One region of the Frigoribacterium sp. RIT-PI-h genome, then DNA from elsewhere that is predicted to be linked to it. Evidence: predicted binding sites of a transcription regulator. Region 1 holds the regulator's gene; the other holds the start of a gene.
What was found. The regulator HspR, encoded in region 1, represses chaperone genes until heat shock. The targets are predictions, from matches to a motif close to AAGTTGAGTCNNNNNGACTCAACTT.
Positions count from the first base shown of each region.

Region 1 (11,088 bases):
GAACAGGACGGTCATGGATCGATCGACGATCAGCGGCGACGCGATCGCCTCCGACCGGTCGACGAGCAGCGTGCCCCCCGGGGGCACGGCGGCGAGGGCCTGTGCGACGGTCGGGAAGGACGACGCGGCGACCACGACCGTGGGGGCCGGCATCGTGGCGGGGGCGGCACCGGCGGCCACGGCGGCGGCCGGCCGACGGGCGGCCCCGACGGCGCGGGCCCCCGCCGCTGCCAGGGCGCCGACGAGGAAGGCGCGGCGCCCCGGCCGGGGGTGGGCCGCGGCACGGCCCGCGGGCCCGGTGGCGTCGCGCTCGGCGGAGAGAAGTGGTGGACGGTCAGATGTCGGTCTCAAGATGTTCCTCGTGAAGGGGGGATGTGATGGATATCACGACTGTTAGGTGTACGATCGACACGCTACCCCCTGAGCCCTCCTCCGGCATCCACCCGAGATCGGAGTGCGCTCCCGGCGTGCTCACCGGCGAGGTCGGCATGCTGGGTCGATGATCTCCGTCGATCTCGCCCGCCGCCTCCGTGCCGCCGGTCTGCGTTGGCGGCCCTCCGCCGGTGACCGCTTCGTCGTCGAACGCCTCCTCGAGACCGAGGGCGACCAAGGAGCGGACGAGGGCGCCGGCGACGTCTTCACACTGAGCGACATGACGATCGAGGCCCACGAGCATCCGACCGGTACCGTGCTCGGCTTCAACGGCACCACGGAATGGGCGCTCGACTCCGTGGCCGTCGAGGACGCCCTCTGGCTCCCTCGCGAGGATCAGCTCCGCGAGCTGCTCGGGCGGTCGTTCGTGTCGCTCGACCGGGTCGTGGTCGACGGCGAGCAGGTCGGCTACCAGGTGCGCATCCTCGACGCGAGCTCCCCCCGCGGTGACGAGGTGCACGCCGCCGACGATGCCGAGACGGCCTACGCGCACGCCCTGCTGGCCTACGTCGATGCCTCGCTCCGGCTCGACGAGGTCGAGTGAGGCGAAGCCGCCCCGGCGTGGGGCGACACGACCCGGTCAGCGACGGGTCGACACCGTGACGGTGAACTTCGGGCCCCGCGACACCTGGCGGGTCGGACCCACGACCCGTTCGAGCGTGGACCGGTAGCCGAGGGGGGAATTCCACACGCACCAGAGCTCGCCGCCCGGACGCAGCAACCTCGCGGCCGCGTCGAAGAGCTTGTGGGCGATGCCGGCGTGCACCGTCGCCCCGACGTGGAACGGCGGGTTGAGCAAGACGAGGTCGGCCGAGCCGCCGGGCAGCGACGCACCAGCGTCGTCGCGCCGCACCTCCACCCGACCGGCGAGGCCGTTCGCGGCGACGGTCGCCGACGCCGAGGCCACGGCCGCCGCGGACTGGTCGGTGGCGACGACGACGGTGTCGGGGTGGGCGAGGGCGTACGACGCGGCGAGGACGCCCGTGCCGCAGCCGAGGGCGACGACGTCGCGCGCGGCGGGCCGCTCGGCGTCCAGGGCGGCCAGCAGGGCCCGGGTGCCGATGTCGATCGTGGCGCCCGCGAAGGCGGCACCGTGGGCGGCGACGACCAGGTCGCCGTGCCGCTCGGTCCGCGGCCAGCGGCCGGCGTCGGAGGCGCGGGGGGCCGTCGCGACGAGCACCCGCGACTTCTGGCGCGCCAGCCCGGCTCGGACGTCACCGAAGTGCCGACCGAGGACCTCGTTCATGGCCGGGGGCATGTGCCTGATCCGCCCGCCCGCGAACAGCTTCACCTCGGGGTGGGCGTGTGCGGCGACGACCTCGGCGATCTCGTCGAGGGCGTCGAGCCCGCGGGGCAGCTGGACGAGGACCACCCGGGCGCCGGCGACGAGTGAAGCGTCGAGGGCGTGCCAGGACCACCGGGCGCCCGGGGCCGCCACGCGCGCGTTGGCGGCGAGGGCGAGTTCACCCGAGAGGGCGTCCTGGTGCACACGCACCGGCATCGGTGCGGACGACTCCCCACCGTCCGGGGTGCCCTCGACGCCGTCGGCCACGAGGTCGGCCACGCCCAGGGCCAGCGCCCCGTAGCGGTCGCCGACGACGGCGACGTGCCCCGGGTGCGCGACCAGCGCCTCCTGGGAGGTGTCGAGCAGCAGCCGGTCGGTGGCGTCGTGGGCCAGCAGTTCGGGGGCCTCGACGTCGGGCCACCGGCGGAGCTGCGCGAAGTCGATCACCCGGCAACGCTAGCGGCGCCCGTCGAGAAGTCGCGACATGCCGCTCGCCGCCCCGCCCGAGATGAGCGGCACGTCGTGACGCCTCGGTCACGTCTAGCGCAGCGGACGCCAGACGACGACGGAGGTCTGCCGCGACGGCCGGGTGCCGTGACGCAGCGGGACGACACCGCTCTCGCCCGCGGCGAAGACCCTGGCACCGGGGCGGTTGACCATCTCGTCCGCCAGTGCCCGCTCGAGCTCTCGCACGCGCGACTGCAGCGCGGTGACCTGGTTCTCGAGCTCGAGGATTCGCTTGATCCCCTCGAGCGAGATGCCCTCGCCGCCGAGGCGCGCGATCTCGCGCAGCTGCACGACGTCGCGCATCGAATAACGCCGCGACTTGCCCGCCGTCCGCTGGGGCACGACGAGCCCGAGCCGGTCGTACTGCCGCAGCGTCTGGGCGTGCAGGCCCGAGAGCTCGGCGGCGGTCGCGATGGCGAAGAGGGGCGAGTGCTCGTCCATCGGCCACTGGGTGGGGTCCGGTCGGTCCATCTCGTCTCCTGTCTCGTCGCTCGGGACCTGCCGCCGAGGGGGCGCGGGTCGGGTCGGTCTCGTCGGGCTCGTGCCCGGGCGATGAGGTCGTCGCGCGGGTTCTCGGACGGCAGGGCGGCGGCCAAGGCCTCGACGGCCTCGCGTGCCTTGTCGTTGAGGTGTGCGGGCACCGCGACCTGGACGGTGGCGAGCAGGTCACCGACGCCGTCCTTCGCGTGCACGCCGCGCCCCTTGACGCGCAGCACGCGGCCCGAGGGAGTGCCCGGCGCGACGCGCAATCGCACGGGGTCGCCACCGAGCGTCGGCACCTCGATCGTCGCGCCGAGGGTCGCCTCGGCGAACGTCACGGGCACGTCGAGTCGGAGGTTCTTGCCGTCGAGGTCGAACACGGGGTGCTTGCGGACGGCAACGGTCAACACCATGTCGCCGGCCTCACCGCCGTCGGGGCTCTGCTCGCCCCGACCGCGCAGCTTGATCTTCTGACCGTCGTGGACGCCGGCCGGGATGCGGACCTTCATCGGCTTGCCGTTCGACGCCTGCAGCGTGATGGTCTCGCCGACGATCGCGGTCTGGAAGTCGAGCGTCGTGGTGGCCGTCATGTCACGGCCCTTCTGAGGGCCGCCGAAGCCGCGGTAGCCGCCGCTCGTCTGTCCGAAGCCACCACCGCCGAACATGCCGCCGAAGATGTCGTCGAAGCCGCCGCCACCGCCACCCTGGCGGAACTGCGTGCGCTGGCCGCCCTGGTTGAACATGCCACCGAAGACGTCCTCGAATCCGCCACCCGCACCTCCGGGGCCACCGCTGCCGGCCGCGAAGCGGGCACCGCCGCCCATGGCCCGGACCTGGTCGTACTCGCGACGCTGCTCGGGGTCGGACAGCACCGAGTGCGCCTCGGAGATCTCTTTGAACTTCGCCTCGCTCGCGGCGTCGCCGGGGTTCGAGTCGGGGTGGTACTTGCGCGCCAGCTTGCGGTAGACCTTCTTCAGCTCGGCGGGCGTGACGTCTTTGGAGACACCGAGGACGGCGTAGAAGTCCTTGTCGAACCAGTCCTGACTCGCCATGCGGCACCTCCTTCCTTGACTGGAGGTCGCTGTCTGGCAGCGACCGGAAGAGAACGGGGGAGGCGGCGGGCACCTCGTCGAGGAGCCCACCGCCGGTTGCGACTCGCGTCGCAGGGGGTGGTGACGGGCAGCCCGGAGGCCACCCGTCACCGGGGTGCTACTGCGGGGTGTGCACCGCGACCTTGGCGGCGCGGATGACGCGGTCGCCGATCGTGTAGCCCGGCTCGATCACGTCGGCCACGGTGTTGACCGTGACGTCGGCGCTCGGCAGCTGGACCAGGGCATCGTGCTTGCTGGGGTCGAAGACGTCGCCCTTCGCACCGATCTGCGTGAGGCCGAACTTGTCGAGCCCCCCGCGGATCTTCTGCGCGATGACGGTCATCGGGCCTTCGGCGAGGTCGCCGTGCTGTTCGGCACGGGCGAGGTCGTCGAGCGCGGGCAGCAGCGAGCGGACGACCTCGGCGACCACGGCCTCGCGGTTGGCCTCGCGGTCACGCTCGACGCGCCTCCGGAAGTTCACCAGCTCGGCCTGGGCCCTCAGCATGTCCTGTCGCATGTCGGCCACCAGGTCGGCGCTGGCGGCGTCGAGGATGGCCTCGTCGTCGGCGCTCAGCGTCTCGGTGCCCTCGGGAGCGTCGGCCATCGACTCGGCCGCCGCCTTGGCCCCCGCCGGGGCCGCGGCGTCAGCCGGGACCTCGACGTCGGGCGCCTCGGCGTCGACGAGCTCGTCGGGGTCGACGACGTCGGCCGTGCCCCCGTCTTCGGACGGAGTCGCGGGACGCGGCTCGTCGTCGGGCGTCTTGTTCTCGTCAGTCATGCCGACCGCCTCTACTTCTTGTCGTTGTCGTCGTCGTCCACGACCTCGGCGTCGACGATGTCCTCGTCGTCACCCTGCGCCTGGCCGTCGGCGGGAGCGCCCTCGGCACCCGCGGCACCGGCCTGGTCGGCCTGGCTCTGCGAGTAGATCGCCTGGCCGAGCTTCTGCTGGCTCTCGTTGAGCTTGTCGAAGGCGGGCTTGATCGCGGACTCGTCGTCGCCGGCGAGGGCCGACTTCAGCGAGTCGACGTCGGCCTGCACCTCGGACTTGACGTCCGCGGGCAGCTTCTCGTCGTTCTCCTTGATCAGCTTCTCGATCGAGTAGACGAGCTGCTCGGCCGAGTTGCGGGTCTCGTTGGCCTCACGACGTGCCTTGTCTTCGGCGGCGTTCTCTTCCGCCTCGCGGACCATGCGCTCGATGTCGTCCTTCGACAGCGACGAGCCGCCCGAGATGACCATCGACTGCTCTTTGCCGGTGCCCTTGTCCTTCGCGGACACGTGCACGATGCCGTTGGCGTCGATGTCGAACGTGACCTCGATCTGCGGCACGCCGCGCGGAGCCGGAGCGATGCCGGTCAGCTCGAAGGTGCCCAGGTTCTTGTTGTCCCGCGTGAACTCGCGCTCGCCCTGGAAGACCTGGATCGCGACGGACGGCTGGTTGTCGTCGGCCGTGGTGAAGGTCTCGCTGCGCTTGGTCGGGATGGCCGTGTTGCGTTCGATGAGCTTGGTCATCGCGCCACCCTTGGTCTCGATGCCGAGGCTGAGCGGGGTGACGTCGATGAGCAGGACGTCCTTGCGCTCGCCCTTCAGCACGCCGGCCTGGAGGGCCGCGCCCACGGCCACGACCTCGTCGGGGTTGACGCCCTTGTTGGGCTCCTGGCCACCGGTGAGCTGCTTGACGACCTCGGTGACGGCCGGCATGCGGGTCGAACCACCGACGAGCACGACGTGGGCGATGTCTCCCACCTTCACGCCGGCCTCTTTGATGACGTCGTTGAACGGCTTCTTGGTGCGGTCGAGCAGGTCGCTCGTCCACTGCTCGAACTGCGAGCGCGAGATGGTCTCGTCGAGGTTGAGCGGGCCGTCGGCGGTCAGCGTGAGGTAGGGCAGCTGGATGCTGGTCGAGGTGCTCGACGACAGCTCTTTCTTGGCCTGCTCGGCGGCTTCTTTGAGGCGCTGCTTCGCGATCTTGTCGGTCGACAGGTCGACGCCGTGCGCGTCCTTGAACTTCTTGATGAGGTGCTCGACGATGCGGTTGTCCCAGTCGTCGCCACCGAGGCGGTTGTCACCCGAGGTGCTGCGCACCTGGATGGTCGAGAAGTCTTCGTCCTTGCCCACTTCGAGCAGCGAGACGTCGAACGTTCCGCCACCGAGGTCGAAGACCAGGATGAGCTCGTCTTCCTTGCCCTTGTCGAGGCCGTAGGCGAGGGCGGCAGCCGTCGGCTCGTTGATGATGCGCAGGACGTTGAGGCCCGCGATCTCGCCGGCCTCTTTGGTGGCCTGGCGCTCGGAGTCGTTGAAGTACGCCGGGACGGTGACGACCGCGTCGGTCACCTCTTCGCCCAGGTACTGCTCGGCGTCGCGCTTCAGCTTGCCGAGGATGCGCGCGCTGATCTCTTGCGGCGTGTACTTCTTGTCGTCGATCTCGACCTTCCAGTCGGTGCCGACGTGACGCTTGACCGACGCGATGGTGCGGTCGACGTTGGTGACGGCCTGGCGCTTGGCGGTCTCGCCGACCAGCACCTCGCCGTCCTTCGTGAAGGCGACGACCGAGGGGGTCGTGCGCAGACCCTCGGCGTTCGCGATGACGGTGGGCTCGCCACCCTCGAGGACGCTGACGACCGAGTTGGTGGTACCGAGGTCGATTCCTACTGCACGTGCCATGTGCTTTTCTCCTTCGTGGTGCGGTGTGACGAAAGCCTTGGGGGCCGGCCTTGAGTCGGCCAGGCTCAACTTTACTCACGCTGCCGTCGAGGTCAAGCTGTGAACCTGAAAGTTGAGCCAGAAAGGCTCAACTCTCGAACGGGGGCCGCCGCGACCGAGCCGGACGAGGAGGCGCGCCCCCGTCGGTCACGGACGCCCACTAGGTTGACCCCCATGACCGCAGCGCAGACGCTCGCCGACAGCACCCCGATCCCGCGCCGCCGCGTGGTCTCGTGGGCCCTCTGGGACTGGGGATCGGCCGCGTTCAACGCCGTCGTCACCTCGTTCGTCTTCAGCACCTACCTGGCGAGCGGAGCCTTCGTCGACCCCGACGTCGTCGCCGCGGCCGGTGACGACACCCGCAACCCGGCCCTCGTGCTGGCGAAGGCCGAGAACGCGACGGTCATCTCGACGGCCCTCACCATCGCCGGCGTGCTCATCGCCCTGCTGGCACCCGTGCTCGGCCAGCGCAGCGACGGCTCGGGCCGACGCAAGCTGTGGCTCGCGGTGAACACCGGCCTGGTCGTCCTCGCCATGGCCGCGATGGTCTTCGTCGCGCCGGCGCCGGGGTACCTCGTCTTCGGCGCGGCCCTGCTGGCCGTCGGCAACCTCTTCTTCGAGTTCGCTAGCGTCAACTACAACGCCATGCTCGTGCAGGTCTCGACCCCGAAGACCATCGGCAAGGTCTCGGGCTTCGGCTGGGGCCTCGGGTACGTCGGCGGGATCGTGCTGCTGCTGCTGTTGCTCGTGGCGTTCCTGCAGAGCTTCGGGGTCGAAGGCCGTGGCGGGCTGCTCGGCGTCCCCACGGGGGCGGACGGAGGCGCGCGGGGCGTCCGCCTCTCGCTCGTCGTCGCCGCCGCGTGGTTCGCCGTCTTCGCGGTGCCGGTGCTGCTCTCGGTGCCCGCGCTGCCCGCCACCACCGCCCGCACCCGGGTGGGACTGTGGCGCTCGTACCGCCTCCTGGGTTCGACGATCGCGAGGCTGTGGCGCACGAACCGCCAGGTGCTGTTGTTCCTCGTGGCCAGTGCCGTCTTCCGCGACGGCCTCGCCGCCGTGTTCACCTTCGGCGCGATCATCGCCGCGCAGGTGTTCGGCTTCTCGCCGAGCATGGTCATCTACTTCGCCGTCGGCGCCAACCTCGTCGCGGGGATCGGCACCTTCGTCGGAGGGTGGCTCGACGACCGGCTCGGGGCGAAGACGATCATCGTGGGCTCGCTGGTGGGTCTCGTGATCGCCGCCTTCGCGGTTCTCGCGATCGGGACGGCGACGAACCTCTTCTGGGTGTTCGGCCTGGCACTCGCCCTGTTCGTCGGCCCGATCCAGTCGGCGAGCCGGTCGTTCCTGGCACGTGTCACGCCCCCCGGCCGTGAGGGCGAGATCTTCGGTCTGTACGCCACGGCCGGCCGGGCCGTGAGCTTCCTGGCGCCCGGGCTCTTCACCCTGTTCGTCAGCGCGACGGGCGACGCCCGCTACGGCATCGTCGGCATCGCCCTCGTGCTGCTGGCGGGACTGGTGCTGATGCTGCCCGTGAGGTCGGAGCAGCGAGCCATCGACTGAGTCGCCGAGGTCGGCTCGGATGAATGTAGAATGTCACCGGCCGTCCCGATCGGTCTTCCTTTCCGTTCCACCTGAGAGAAGACATGTCGAAGATCACCACCGGACTGGCCTCGGCCAGCCTCGCCGCGCTCGCCCTGGGCGCACTGACCCCGGGGGTCGCCGCCGCGTCCCCCGCCACCGGACCGGCCTCCGGGCCCACCTCGACCGAGGCCGACGGCGGACAGGTGCTGCGCACCTCCGCCCCGTACATCAGCGAGATCGTCGACCGCGACGCGACGCACGTCGCCGTCAACGGCATCGCCCAGGACGCCACGTCGGTGCTCGTCCTGGTGCCCGGCGGCACGGGCGGCGCCGCCCAGGGCGTCCAGGGCCGGTTCAGCGTCCTGATCGAGAAGGGCAACCTCGGCAAGGACGCGACGATCCGGGCCACGGGCCCGGGCGGCCCGTCCGAGTCGGTTCCCTTCGTCGTCGAGCCGAGAGAGGACGACGGGTCGACGGTCGTCCCGGACGCCCCCGACGTCCACGCCGTGTCGCAGTACGACGACGACACGCTCACCATCGAGGGAACCGTCACCTACGACCCCCTCACCTTCGACCGCACCGAGGTGATCGCCTCGGTCGACGGCCGCGAGATCCGCTCGGCCCCCGACGAGAACGGCGGCTTCGCCCTGCCGATCAGCTCGGAGTACAGCGACTCCCTGATCGAGGTCCGGGCCTGGCGCTCGGGGCTCAAGAGCGACCCCACCTACTTCTACGGCACGCCGACGCCCGGCAACTACGCCTACGAGAAGTTCCCGCTCGACATCGCGTCCCCCGCGGCGGGCTCGGTCGTCACCGGCCGCACGGCCACCTTCGCCGGCGCCGGCATCCCCAACTCGACGATCGTCGTGACCCGCGACGGCCAGACGAGCCGCACCTCCTCGACCCTCTGCGAGACCGTCGTCGCCGCCGACGGCGACTGGAGCTGCACGTCGTCCGCCCTGCCCGGCGGCGACCTCTCCGCGACCGTCACCGAGACACCCATGTGGGCCTCGGCGGCACCGCAGGCCGAGACGACCTCGTTCTCGGTCGAGGCCGGCGACGTCCGCCCGCCGTCACTGCCCCTGCTGTCGTCGGTCACCCGCGACGCCGACGGTGACCTCGTCGTCCGGGTCATCTCGAACCGCGCCGGCGAAGCCCGCCTCGAGGCCGGCGAGCACAGCGAGACCACGCGCGGCATCAACGGCCGCTTCTCGTTCGTCGTCGACGGCCCGCTGGCCGGAGAGACCGCCACCGTCACCGGTCTCTTCGGGGACGTCGAGGGCCGGTCGCTCGAGCTGCCGCTGACCGCCGTCGCAGCCCCCGCGCCCTCGCCGCTGGTCGCCCCGATCGTGCACGCCGTCTCCGAAGGACCCGGTGGTCGGTTCTGGGTCGAGGGCACCACGAGCTACTTCGCCACCGAGTCCGACGTGCCGGGCGTGATCGCCAAGGTCGACGGCCAGTACGTCACCGGCGCGGGCGCGCTCTACGACGGTGCTTTCGTGATGACCCTGCCCGCCGAGCCCGCCGGGCGCGCGGCCGGGCTGTTCACCACGCGGGGCGCCAGCCTGTCCGACGCGACACCCCTGACCGTCGCGCCGACCGGGGGCAACACGGCCCCCGAGACGTTCCCGCTCGAGATCCCCGCCCCCGCCGAGGGGGCCGAGGTCCGTCAGGGCAGCGTCACACTCACCGGTGAGGGCATCCCCGGCTCGACGATCGTGGTGGCGGACGACGCAGCCGTACCGGCGAGATCTGCGACGCCGACGTCCGAGCCGACGGCGCCTGGACCTGCACGACCCCCGCCCCCGCCGTCACCGGCGCCCACACCGTCACCGCCACCGAGACGCCCTTCTGGGCTTCGGCCGGCCCCCCCGTGTCGAGCCGGTCCTGCGTCGCCCCCGACGACGGGCCCCCGGCGCCCGTCGCCCCGGTGACGGTCACCAACCCCGCCGACCCGTCCACCGGGTACCGCGCGAACCGCGCCTTCACCTTCGAGGGCACCGGCGAGGCCGGCCACACGATCACCGTCCAGAACAAGTACGGCACCCACCTCGGCGAGAGGCCCGTCGACGACGACCACACCTGGTCGTGGACCCGCAGCACCATGGGCACGTCGATCTGGTACCTGGACTTCATCCAGGACGCCGGCCTGCCGACCCAGACCGTCGCCCAGGTGCACCGTTTCGCCCCGGCGCCCGAGGTCGTCGCCCCGATCACCGTGACGAACCCCACCGACCCCACGCTCGGCTACACGGCGGGTCAGGCCTTCACCTTCGAAGGCACCGGCACGGCCGGCAAGACCGTCACCGTCGAGAACAAGTTCGGCACCCCCCTCGGCGAAGAGATCGTCGGCGAGGACGACACCTGGTCGTGGCACCGCACGACCCTCGGCAGCTCGACCTGGCACCTGTACTTCACCCAGGACAAGGGCACCGACACCGAGACGGTCGCCACCGTGCTCGGCTTCGCACCGCGACGCTGACGCGTGCGGCGGCACCGCCACCGCCGCACGACACGAACGGCCGCTCCCCGACGGGAGCGGCCGTTCCGCGTCACGGGCACCCCCCGGGCCCGCGACCGAGGCGTCAGCCCGTCGGCACCGAGGAGGCGCGGGCCAGGTAGTCGCCGACCGTGTCGTCGCGCAGGGCCTCGCGCAGGGCGTACAGCCGGTCGACGTCGAACGCGACGTAGGACTGCCCGTCCGCCGACGTGCCACCCCCCGAGGTCGCCATCGTGAACGACCGGATGCCCGCCGACGTCAGCCCGCGGGAGCTCCAGGCGATCTCCGCCATGCGGGTCGGGGTCAGTCCGGCGTCCACGGCGACGTGCTCGGCCGTCGCGGCCACGAACGACGAGAGCGCGCCGGGGTCGGTCAGCGTCGAGCGATCGAGCAACCCGTCGGCGAGGCCCCGCACGAAGGCCTGCTGGTTGCGCACCCGCTGGTGGTCGGCCTCGGCGAACGACTTCCGTTCGCGGACGAAGTCGAGGGCCTGCTCACCGTCGAGGTGGTTCGGG
Region 1 is NZ_LHOZ01000085.1:5,742-16,829, forward strand. It holds gene AEQ27_RS12900 (nitrous oxide reductase family maturation protein NosD) at 1-351, opposite strand, end outside; gene AEQ27_RS12905 (hypothetical protein) at 500-976, shown strand; gene AEQ27_RS12910 (methyltransferase) at 1,013-2,164, opposite strand; gene AEQ27_RS12915 (heat shock protein transcriptional repressor HspR) at 2,258-2,665, opposite strand; partial or broken gene AEQ27_RS16735 (DnaJ C-terminal domain-containing protein) at 2,761-3,756, opposite strand; gene AEQ27_RS12920 (nucleotide exchange factor GrpE) at 3,914-4,573, opposite strand; gene dnaK (molecular chaperone DnaK) at 4,585-6,456, opposite strand; gene AEQ27_RS12930 (MFS transporter) at 6,670-8,052, shown strand; gene AEQ27_RS12935 (hypothetical protein) at 8,136-10,007, shown strand; gene AEQ27_RS12940 (hypothetical protein) at 10,004-10,555, shown strand; gene AEQ27_RS12945 (LCP family protein) at 10,659-11,088, opposite strand, start outside.

Region 2 (11,088 bases), on a different contig from region 1:
CCGCGGCGTCGTCGTGAGCGGCACCACCCTCGAGCGGTGCGTCGACCGGGGCGTGCTGGTGTACCACTCCAACGACGCCCTGACGTTGACGCGGACGTCGGCCTCCGGCCTCGAGGCCTCCACGGCCGGAGGCGCGGTGTCGGTCGTCGAGGCCCGGAGCGGCGCGAACACGGTCACCGTGTCGGCGACGAACGTCGCCCGCGGAGAGGGCACCACCGGCCCGGTGCGGGGCCTCGCCGTGGCGAACCCCGACAACGTGTTCGACCTGCTGGCCAACGACTGGCGTGAGACGGACCTCGCCGTGTGGAACAAAGGGGCCGTCGTGCGCCGCTGGGCCGACGAGGACTGACCGGCGGCCCCCTCAGCGTCGCGCGTCAGGCCGTGGCGAACCCCCGCGCGTCACCGTCTCGTCGAACGCGGCGACCTCTCGGGACGGCGCCGCGACCCACTCGAGCGGGGACGGGAGGGGGGACCGCGACGAAGGCCGCCTCCGACGACCTGGAGACCGCTCGAGCCGGCTCCGTGACATCGCGGGCCCCCGGTTCAGATCGGCGAGCACGGCTGGGCCCTCCGGCGGACGGGTCGACCATCACGGGGCCGAGCGCCGAGGCGATCGTCGTGGCCGCGGTCGCCAGCCGGCGGGCGACGCGCAGATGCACACCCGCCCGTCGCCCCATGGGGTCGACGACGTCGTCGTCCTCGGGGTCGTCGGGACGCAGCACGCTGCCCCGCATGCGCAGCAAGGACTCGAGCGCGACACCGGATCGCCCCGGGCCGGAGTCGACCGCCCCTTCGTCGGCGGCCCAGGCCGCCCCCTCGGTGAGCGCCGCCTCGGCCAGCCGCGCGAATTCGACGATGGTGAACGCTTTCGAGGCGGCCGCAGGGGACATCCGCACGACGTCTCGGCGATGACGGCGACCGGCCGTGAGCACGAGGTCGGCGTCCTCGAGGTCGACGCCCGAGAGCGGCCGGGCGACATGCCCCTCGAGGTCGACCCCGAGGCGCGTCCCTGCCGCCAGCGTCGCCGCGGGCACGACCGCGCCGGGGGTGGTCAGCGTGCCCCGACTCGTGACGGTCACCCGGGCATCGTCGACGTCACGAGCGAGCAGGGCGGCGAAGAGCGGCGACCGGCAGAGGTTGCCCGTGCAGACGACGAGCACGCGCAGGGGCGCGGCAGCGGGTCGACGCGCGGCGTTCACGATCCCCCCTCGCGGGCGTGGCTGCCGGGTGTCGGGCTGCCGATCAGGTCGCGGTAGAGCCCGAGGAGCGTTGCCTCCTCGCCGTCCCAGCTGAACGTCTCGAGCGCGGCTCGTCGCCCGTTCCGGCCGTGACGGTCGAGCAGGTCGGGGTCGGAGTCGTAGGCCGCGACGGCTCCGGCCACGGCGTCGACGTCGGTGGGGTCGACGAAGGTGGCGCAGTCGAGGTGTCCCAGGAGCCTCCGCCAGAGCGGGAAGTCGCTGACGACCACGGCGAGTCCCGCGGCCATGTACTCGAACAGCTTGGTGGGCAGCGAGTTCAGGTGCGCGGCGGTCGGCTCGAAGACGACGACCCCCACCCGGGCCCCCAAGAGCAGGTCGCGCGTGGCCTCGGGCGACAGCCGGCCGTGGAAGACCACGGGCAGCTCGTCGTTCCGCGGTCGGGCGGTCAGCTCGGCGGCTTCGGGCGCCGAGACGTGTCCGGCCAGCTCGAGCCGCCAGCCGTGGGGGAAAGCGGGTGAGCCTGTCAGTCCGGCCACCGCCGCCGACCCGCGGTTCGCGGTCAACGCCCCGACGTACGCCACGACCGGGGGCCGGCGGCTCGGCTCGATCGCCGACGCCTCTTCCGCCCGGAGGCGCGGGTAGTTGCGCACGAGCACCGTCTTGCCCGCCGGGTAGGCGTCGGCGATCGTCTCGGTGGCGGCCACGACCCGGTCGGCCGTCGACACGAGGCGCACGACGAGCCGGGCGAGCGCACGCGCGGGACGCGCCGTGCGACGCGAGACGTACGCCTTCGACGCCACCTGGTCGGGAAGGTCCTCGTGGGCGTCGAAGACCACGCGGCGTCCGAGGACGCGCAGCAGGGGCACCGCCCACACGAGCTCGGGGTCGTGCAGGTGACACAACCGCGCCCTCGAGCGCACGGCGAGCCGGACGGCCTGGGCCGAGCCGAACGTCATGCGGGCACGACGACGGCGGCGGGGGATCGTCACGACCTCGACGCCCGTCTCTCGGGTGGTGACGTCGCTCTCGACGGCGATCAGGCGCACCGAGTACCCCGCGGCCGCGGCACCGGCGGCCTCGCGCAGGTGGACGCGGTTGTCGGTCCAGGGGTGGGCGCTCGACACGTGGACGATGTCGGGAGGTGATGTGGTCATGGCGTTCCGTTCGTTCGGAGGTGACAGGAAGAGGGCGTCGAGGACCGGCAACGGCGAGCGGTCGCCCGTCTGGAGGCGCGGCTCGGCCCGAGCTCGGACCCAGGGTCGTCGAGCGACGCCGTCGGCCGCACGGCCGACAGGATGGACAGGGACCGCGTCGTTCAGGCCCGGCGGAGGAGCCCCCGCAGGGAACGACGCGGGACATCGATCTCGCTGTAGTAGTAGTAACGGGAGTCGGCCCGGCGCCGACGCCCCATGGTCAGCACGGCGGCGCGCGGCGTGCCGCCGACGGCGTCGAGGCGTTCGAGCGCCGAGGCGACCTGCGCACGGCGGGTGCGCCCGGAGGCGACCACGAGGAGGACACCCGTGACCATCTCGCTGATGAGCGCGGCGTCGGTGACCGACAGCAGGGGCGGGGTGTCGACGACGACCACGTCGTACCGGCCCCCCAGGTCGTCGAGCAGCGCGCGCATGGCCCCTGAGCCCAGCAGTTCGCTGGGGTTCGGCGGTACCTCGCCGGCCGGCAGCACGGTGAGACCGTCGTGCCCCCAGGACTGCAGTACCTCGTCGAGCTCGAAGCGCCCGATCAGGACGTCGGACAGCCCCACCGCGCCCTCGATGCCGAGGATTTTCGCCAGATTGGGCCGCCTCATGTCGGCGTCGACCACGACGGTCCGCAGCCCGGCTTCGGCGAGCGAGACCGCGAGATTCGCCGTGGTCGTGGTCTTGCCCTCGCTCGGCCCGGCCGAACTGACGGCGAACGAGCGCGCCGCCGCCCCCGCACCCAGGAACCGGATGTTGGTCCGCAGCATGCGGAACGCCTCGGCCTGGACGCTGGCACCCCCGTCGCGGGCGACCACCGGTCGCCGCCGCACCTGAGGATCGAACGGGATCTCGCCGACGACGGCCAGCTCGCCCTCGACGACGAGATCGTCGCGCCCCCTGACCTTCGTGTCGAGCGCCCGCCGGGCGAGGGCCGCCGCGGCACCGGCTGCGAGGCCCAGCAGGAGGCCGAGCGCGACGTTGGCGACGGTGCGGGGGGTCGCCGGCGAGAGCGCCGGCGCGGCGGGCTCGACGACCTCCATCGTGACGGACGGGACGCCGGGGGCGAACTCGGGCTCGAGTTCGGTCGTCACCACGGTGCGCAGGCTCTCGGTGACGGCGTTGGCAAACTCGGCCGCGCGCTGCGGGTCGACGTCGGTGACGGCCACGGTCATCAGGGTGCTGGCCGTCGGCGAGCTCGCCGTCACCTGGCCGGCGAGCTCGTCGACCGTGACGCTCGGCCCCCGGTCGGCGACGACGGGGTCGAGCACGCGAGGAGTCGTGACGAGCGTCGTGTAGGTCTTGATCTTCTGCTGGGCCGCGTTCGACCCCGAGGCGATCTCCATCGCCGTGGTGTCGGATTGTCCTCGAACGGCGACGAAGATCTTCGCGCTGCTGACGTAGGTCGGGGTCGCCACGGCCGAGACGGCGTAGCCGAGGCCACCCCCGACCACGAGACCGACGACCACGAGCAGCCAGCTGGCGAGCAGGGCTCGCAGGATGTCGGTCACGCGCATGGATCGGGGCCTTTCGGGTGTCGACGCCGGGTAGACGATGTTTTACATGTTATGTGGATCAACGACGGGGCACAAGCTTTCATGCCCTGTGCTCAGAAGCGGGACAGCATGGCGTCGACCACCCTGGCGGCTGCGCGGCCGTCCCCGTACGGCGCTGCGGCGGTCTCGGGACACGGCAGCGCCGCCAGCCGCGCGGCGATGTCGAGAGGGCTGTCGCCGACGAGGTCGTTCCAGCCGAGCCTCACGGTCTCGCCCCATTCGGTGTCCGCCCGGACGGTGACACACGGTCGGCGCAGGAGGAACGCCTCTTTCTGCAACCCGCCCGAGTCGGTCACGACACCCGAGGCCCCGTCGAGCAGCCCGACGAGGTCGAGGTACCCGACCGGCGGCGCCACGACCATGCCCGGTCTCGACAGCTCGATCCCCCAGGAGGAGGCGCGCGCCCGCAACCGCGGATGCGCCAGCAACAGCACGGTGCGCCCGGTCTCGGCGACGCCGGCGAGGCCGTCGAGCACCTCTCTCAGCCGCCGGGGATCGTCGGTGTTCGACGGGCGGTGGAGCGTGGCGAGCACGTAGGGACCTCGGGCCGCGGCCTCGCTCGCCGGGCCGACCCGCGCCTCCTGGTGGGCGAGACGGTCGTGGACCGCGAAGAGGACGTCGGTCATGACGTCGCCGACCAGCACGGAGCGCCGCTCGAGCCCCTCGTCTCGCAGGTGCCCGAGGGCCGTCTCGGAGGGCGCGAGACAGAGGTCGGCGGCGTGGTCGGTCATGACGCGGTTGTGCTCTTCGGGCATGGCCCGGTCGAACGAGCGGAGCCCGGCCTCGAGGTGCGCGACGGGAATGCCCAGCTTGACGGCCGCCAACGTCGCGGCGAGCGTGGAGTTCGTGTCACCGTAGACGAGGACGGCGTCAGGACGACGTCGGTGCAGCACCCCCTCGACGGCCTCGAGCATGCGCCCGGTCTGGGCACCGTGCGACGCCGACCCGATGTCGAGTTGCTCGTCGGGTCGCGGGATCTCGAGTTCGTCGAAGAAGACGTCGGACATCGCCGCGTCGTAGTGCTGGCCGGTGTGGACCACCACGTGGTCACACCGGCCGGCGAAGGCGCGCGCCATGGGCGCCAACTTGACGAACTGGGGTCGGGCGCCGACGACGCTCATTATCTGCATGTACAAAATGTTACATGCAGAACGTCGATCCGACCAGCCCTCAGGTGTGGGAGGCCACCACGACGGAGCCCGTCCGACACGGCGACCTGCCGCACACCTCGGCGGGGTGGGCGGCACGACGTCATCACCGGCCGGTCGCGCTCCCGACCCGGCCGATCGCATCAGCCGTCCGAGGCATCGACCCCGGGTCGTCGTCGGGCCGCCACGACGGCCCGGGCCCCGGCGGCGGAGAGCAGCACGCCGAGCCCGATCGCTGAGAGCCCCAGGGGCGAACCCGTGAAGGCCAGCGCCGCAGCGACCGGCGCGGCCTGCGCCGGCGCGACGGCCTCGCCGGGGACGGACGCCTCGGCGGACGAGGTGGCCGTGACACGGCTGCCCCACCGGTCGACGCCCCGGACGGTGGCCGAGACGGTGACTCGGCCGGTGCGGGCGTCGGCGGAGGTCACGATGCTCGGAGCGCTCGTGCAGTGGGTCGCCCGTCCGAGCCCGAGACGGTCGACGTCGCAGGTGAAGCCCGAAGCCCACAGGCCGGACACCTCGACGTTGCCGGTGTTGACCACCCGGACCCGTCCCCGCCAGGCGTCTCCGACCGCGATCTCGTTCACGCGTCCGCCTGCCTTGGTGACGACGGCCGTCGCCGAGAGCGCGGGGGCCGGCTTGACGAGCCCGATCGGATCGGAAGCCCGCGGGGCCTGCACGAGGGTGCCGTCGGGGCGGAACCCGGTCGCCGTGGCGGACAGCCACATCAACGGTGAGCCGAGGTCGTCCTCGACGATCGTCTGCGGCGCGATGATGCAGTCGAACGAATCACCCGGCACCAGACGTTCCCCCTCGCAGTCGGTGTCGATCGCGGCGCCCGACTCGTCGGCCGCGCCCGCCCGGCCCACCTGCGGCAGCCCGTCCACGACCTGCAGCGCGACGTCGGTCAGGGTGACCGTGCCCTGGTTGGTCAGCGTGTACCGCGCGTCGACGACGTCGCCGGGACGTGCGTCCTCGCCGGTGCGATCGGCACCGTCGGCATCGCGGACGGTGACCGAGCTGACGATGCCCACCGAACCGGCGGGGTCGGTCACGGGGACCTCGGCTCGGGCCTCGTCCGTCGACAGGACGATGCCGAGGCGCGAGACCGCGCCGGCCCGGACCGTCGCCGTCAGGGGGCCACCCTCGTCGACGGCTTCCTGATCGACCAGGTAGGTCGGTGACGTGCAGGAGGCGCGGGCACCGACGGGCAGGTCGGTGGCGTCGCATGACATGCCCCGGCGCGTGCTGGCCAGGTCGTGCACCGGGGCGTTGCCCACGTTGACGACGGTCTGCACCCAGGTGAGCCGGTCGCCGACGTCGGCGACGCCGGCCGCGCCACCCTCGGCGACGTCGTCGAGGCGAGCGTCGAGCCGCGTGTCGATGGAGGCCGCCTCGGGGTCGACCGCGATCGTCCGATCGACGGCAGGCAGCAGCCCTGACAGGGTGCTCTGCGACGCCGCGACCACGTGACTGCCGGACGCGGAGGCGAGGACGGGGACGACGACCCGGCACGCGACGTCACCCTCGGCGAAGTCGGCCTGGACGCGGATCGCGTCGGCCCCGGACGGAGCCGTGACGTCGGCGGACGAACAGGTCGAGGTGGCCTCACCGGACGATGCGACGGTCAGCCCGTCGGGCAGGGTCTGCGCGAACGACCAGCCAGGCTTGGCACCGGCCTCGCTGGTGTTGGTGACGTCGAGGACGAGATCGACCACGTCGCCCACCACGGCCGCGGCGGGCAGGGACAGGTCGGCCTGCGGGGTGGCGTCCACGACTCGGACGTTGTCGAAGGCTCCGTCGTTTCCCGCGCCCCCGCCCTGCAGGTTGCGCAGCCGGACGCCCAGCTCGGTGCCCGAGAAGAGCAGGGCACCCTTGCTGGCGACCGTGCCGCCGCGGATCGTGTGGCCGTCGACGACGAACTCCTCGAGGTCGGGGTCGAGGCAGGGGTTGATGGGAGTGTCGGACACGGGCGTCTCGACGTCGCCGTCGAGCAACGAGAACGAGAGCAACGGGTCGTCGGGAGCCGAGCAGTTGGCGGCCACGGTATCGACGGAGAACGTCACGAACCGGTTCGCCACGTCGACCGGTACGGGAGCGACGGTCTCGAGTTGGACCTTGTCCGCACCGGGCGCACCACCGTTGGTGTACGCCGAGATCGCGCGGTTGCCCTTCGGGTCACCGTCGCCACCGATGACACCGAGTGCCTGAGCGAGGGAGCGGAGGGCCGGACCGGCCGCACAACCGGGGGTCGTCGCGCCCGCCCCCACCACGAGGCCGTTGCAGCGAACCGCATCGGCCCAGATCGGGTCGGCCGAGTAGCGCGTTCCTGTCGAGCCGACGTAGTCGGTGATGAGTCGGGCCGTCGACGACGGATCGTTCTCGAAGTCCTCGACGGAGAGGGGCCGGGGGTCGGCCGGTTCACGGGTCGGCGTGACAGCCGATCCAGTCGATCGAGCGCGATCGGGCATCGTTTCACCGGGCGATCCGGCGACCGCCGGGGGCGCGGCCGAGGCCGCGAAGAGGAGAGCCGACAGCCCTGTCGCAACCGCGACCCGTGTCGCGGCCAAGCCCTTCCGTCGGCGGGCGGAGGAAGACGGGGAAGCGGACATGCGAGCCTTTCGTGCGACGAAACCGAACCGCACGAGACTAGCACTGACATGTCACACGATAGTGGCTGGGGTCAGTCGAGGTCGCCGAGATCGGAAGCCGAGGGCTCGGTCGCGTCGTACCGCGAGACGGTCAGCCCCTCGCCGTCGGGCGAGACGTCCACCCGGACGGTGTCGCCGTCGACGATCTCGCCCCCGAGCAGTGCCATCGCGAGCTTGTCGTCGATCTGGCGTTGCATCAGGCGGCGCAACGGTCGGGCACCGTAGATCGGGTCGTAGCCGCGCTCGGCGAGCCAGGCGCGCGCGTCGGGGGTGACGGCGAGCGAGAGGCGACGGTCGGTGAGGCGACGTCCGAGGCGGTCGACGTAGAGCGAGACGATCTGGCCGAGGTCGTCGGCGCTGAGGGTCGAGAACACGACGATGTCGTCGAGCCGGTTGACGAACTCGGGCTTGAACGCCTGGCGCACGAGACCCTGGACGAGCTCTTCCTTCTCGGGGTCGCTGAGGCCGGGGTCGGTGATGACCTGTGAGCCGAGGTTCGACGTGAGCACGAGGATCGTGTTGCGGAAGTCGACGGTGCGGCCCTGGCCATCGGTCAGCCGCCCGTCGTCGAGCACCTGCAGCAGGACGTCGAACACCTCGGGGTGGGCCTTCTCGACCTCGTCCATCAGCACGACGCTGTAAGGGCGTCGGCGGACGGCCTCGGTCAGCTGCCCCCCGGCCTCGTAGCCGACGTAGCCGGGAGGCGCTCCCACGAGCCGGGACACGCTGTGCTTCTCGCCGTACTCGCTCATGTCGATGCGGACGAGGGCCTTCTCGTCGTCGAAGAGGAAGTCGGCGAGAGCCTTGGCGAGCTCGGTCTTGCCGACTCCCGTCGGGCCGAGGAAGAGGAACGAGCCGGTCGGGCGATCGGGGTCGCTGATGCCCGCGCGGGTGCGCCGGACCGCCTCGCTGACGGCCTGGACGGCCGCCTTCTGACCGATGAGGCGCCTCCCGAGTTCGCTCTCGAGGTGCAGCAGCTTCTCAGTCTCGCCGCTGAGCAGGCGACCGACCGGGATGCCCGTCCACGCGGCGACGACCTCGGCGATGTCGGAGTCGGTGACGGCGTCGCTGACGAGTCGGTCGCCGCTCTTCTCGAACGACTCGGCGTCGGCGAGGCGCTTCTCGATGTCGGGGATGCGCTCGTAGCTGATGCGGGCAGCGTCCTCGTAGCGCCCCTCGCGCAGGGCACGGTCGGCGTCGATGCGCGCCTCGTTGAGGTCGCTGCGCAGCGTGCCGACGCCTTGCAGGGCGGCCTTCTCGGCCTGCCACCGGGCGTTCAGGTCGTCGTAGGCGGCCTGCTGCTGGGCGATGGTCTCGCGCAGGGTGGCGAGGCGGGCCTGCGAGGCGTCGTCCTTCTCCTTCTTGAGCGCCAACTCTTCGATCTGCAGGCGGACGAGACCGCGGTAGAGCTGATCGAGTTCGACCGGCGACGAGTCGATCTCCATCTTGAGGCGCGAGCCGGCCTCGTCGACGAGGTCGATGGCTTTGTCGGGCAGCTGTCGACTGGGGATGTACCGGTTGGACAGGGAGGCGGCGGCCACCAGGGCACCGTCGGTGATCGTGACCCCATGGTGCGCCTCGTACCGCTCTTTGAGGCCGCGGAGGATGGCGACGGTGTCCTCGACGCTGGGCTCACCGACGTACACCTGCTGGAAGCGGCGCTCGAGCGCGGCGTCCTTCTCGATGTACTGGCGGTACTCGTCGAGGGTGGTCGCTCCGATGAGGCGCAGCTCACCTCGGGCGAGCATGGGCTTGAGCATGTTCGAGGCGGCGACCGAGCCTTCGCCTCCCCCTGCGCCCATGAGGGTGTGCAGCTCGTCGATGAAGGTGATGACCTGGCCGTCGCTCTTCGTGATCTCCTTGAGGACGTCCTTGAGGCGTTCTTCGAATTCGCCCCGGTACTTCGCGCCGGCGACGAGGGCGGCGAGGTCGAGGCTGATCAGCCGCTTGTCTTTGAGACTGTCGGCCACGTCGCCCTCGACGATGCGCTGGGCCAGCCCCTCGACCACGGCGGTCTTGCCGACGCCGGGCTCGCCGATCAGGACGGGGTTGTTCTTGGTGCGACGGGTGAGCACCTGGCTGATGCGCCGGATCTCGGCGTCGCGGCCGATGACGGGATCGAGCTTGCCGCTGCGGGCGATGGCGGTGAGGTCGACCCCGTACTTCTCGAGCGCCGACTTCTGCTTCTCGTCGGAAGCCGGAGCGCCCTGCATGTTCGCCATGGATGTGCCTTTCTCGGAACTTGAGTGGAACTGGCTCAAGTTTACGCCTGATCGCTCGGCGGGCAAGACCTGACGCTCGTCATGTTGTACATGTCTTGTTTTGTGTCTAACATTTCAGTACTCGTTCACCTGGCGGCGTCTCGCTGCCCAGACAGGAAAGAACACCTCACGCATGAAGAAAACACTTAGGCGCGTCGGCGCGGTCGGGCTCGCCGCAGCCACGGTCGTGCCCGGCCTCAGCTTCGGGCCCGCGGCCCTTGCCGCCCCCGCCACACCGGACGCCGAGGCGACCGTGCAGGTCATTTTCAAGGACGGTGCCAAGTATCACACTGCCTCCGCCAGCACGGGCCCTCGGAGCAACGTGACATACCCGGACCTCGCCTCAGCGACACAAGGCGCTCCTCGACTCGGCGTCAAGCCACTCGACAACGGCCTCTTCGCACTGCTCACGACCCGACCGTCCGACGGGAACCCGGCTTGCTTGTACATCCCCCCCGTAGAGATCGCCGGCATCGTCCAGATGCGGACTTGGGATGGCGCAGAGTGCGACACGTCCGATGTCGCGACGCAGTGGTGGTTCGACGGCACGACACTTCGAAGTGCGGTCTTCCCCAGCAAGGCCATCGGAGGCGTTGGCGAGAATCTCTATAGCAATTACCTCAGACTGCTCAACGGAACGCCACTCACCCTCGAGTCCGATCTTTCAGCCCTCTACGCCCTCGTGGGCAAGGTCAACTCCATCGACCTTCCCGCACGCCTGGCTTCGATCGGTGGAATGGCCACACCCGGTTCGTTCATCATCGTGAACGGTGACGAAGAGGTCGAAGTCGCCGCCGACGGGTCATGGTCATATCAAGTGTCGGGTTTGAAGCTGGGGTCGAACTCGGTGGAACTCGAGCAGTACGAGAACGGCGTCAAGACCGAGGAGTCGACTCTGGATGTCGTCCTCGACGTGCGCCCCGTGTCGGCGGCGGTGTCGTTCCCGGTGGACCTCGGCCAGGACGCCATGCTCTCCGGTGCCGCGCAGCCCGGCGCGACGGTGATCGTCACCGACGTCGACGGCACCGAGATCGCCCGCACCGACGCCCGCCCGGGCTCGGGCATCTGGTCGACCCC
Region 2 is NZ_LHOZ01000096.1:12,094-23,181, forward strand. It holds gene AEQ27_RS14525 (right-handed parallel beta-helix repeat-containing protein) at 1-349, shown strand, start outside; gene AEQ27_RS17475 (low molecular weight phosphatase family protein) at 375-1,199, opposite strand; gene AEQ27_RS14535 (glycosyltransferase) at 1,196-2,353, opposite strand; gene AEQ27_RS14540 (polysaccharide biosynthesis tyrosine autokinase) at 2,515-3,912, opposite strand; gene wecB (non-hydrolyzing UDP-N-acetylglucosamine 2-epimerase) at 4,005-5,081, opposite strand; gene AEQ27_RS14550 (hypothetical protein) at 5,243-7,570, opposite strand; gene AEQ27_RS14555 (ATP-dependent Clp protease ATP-binding subunit) at 7,783-9,972, opposite strand; partial or broken gene AEQ27_RS17480 (hypothetical protein) at 10,145-11,088, shown strand, end outside.
Region 2: the regulator HspR is predicted to act here: its motif matches at 9,990-10,014, upstream of AEQ27_RS14555 (ATP-dependent Clp protease ATP-binding subunit).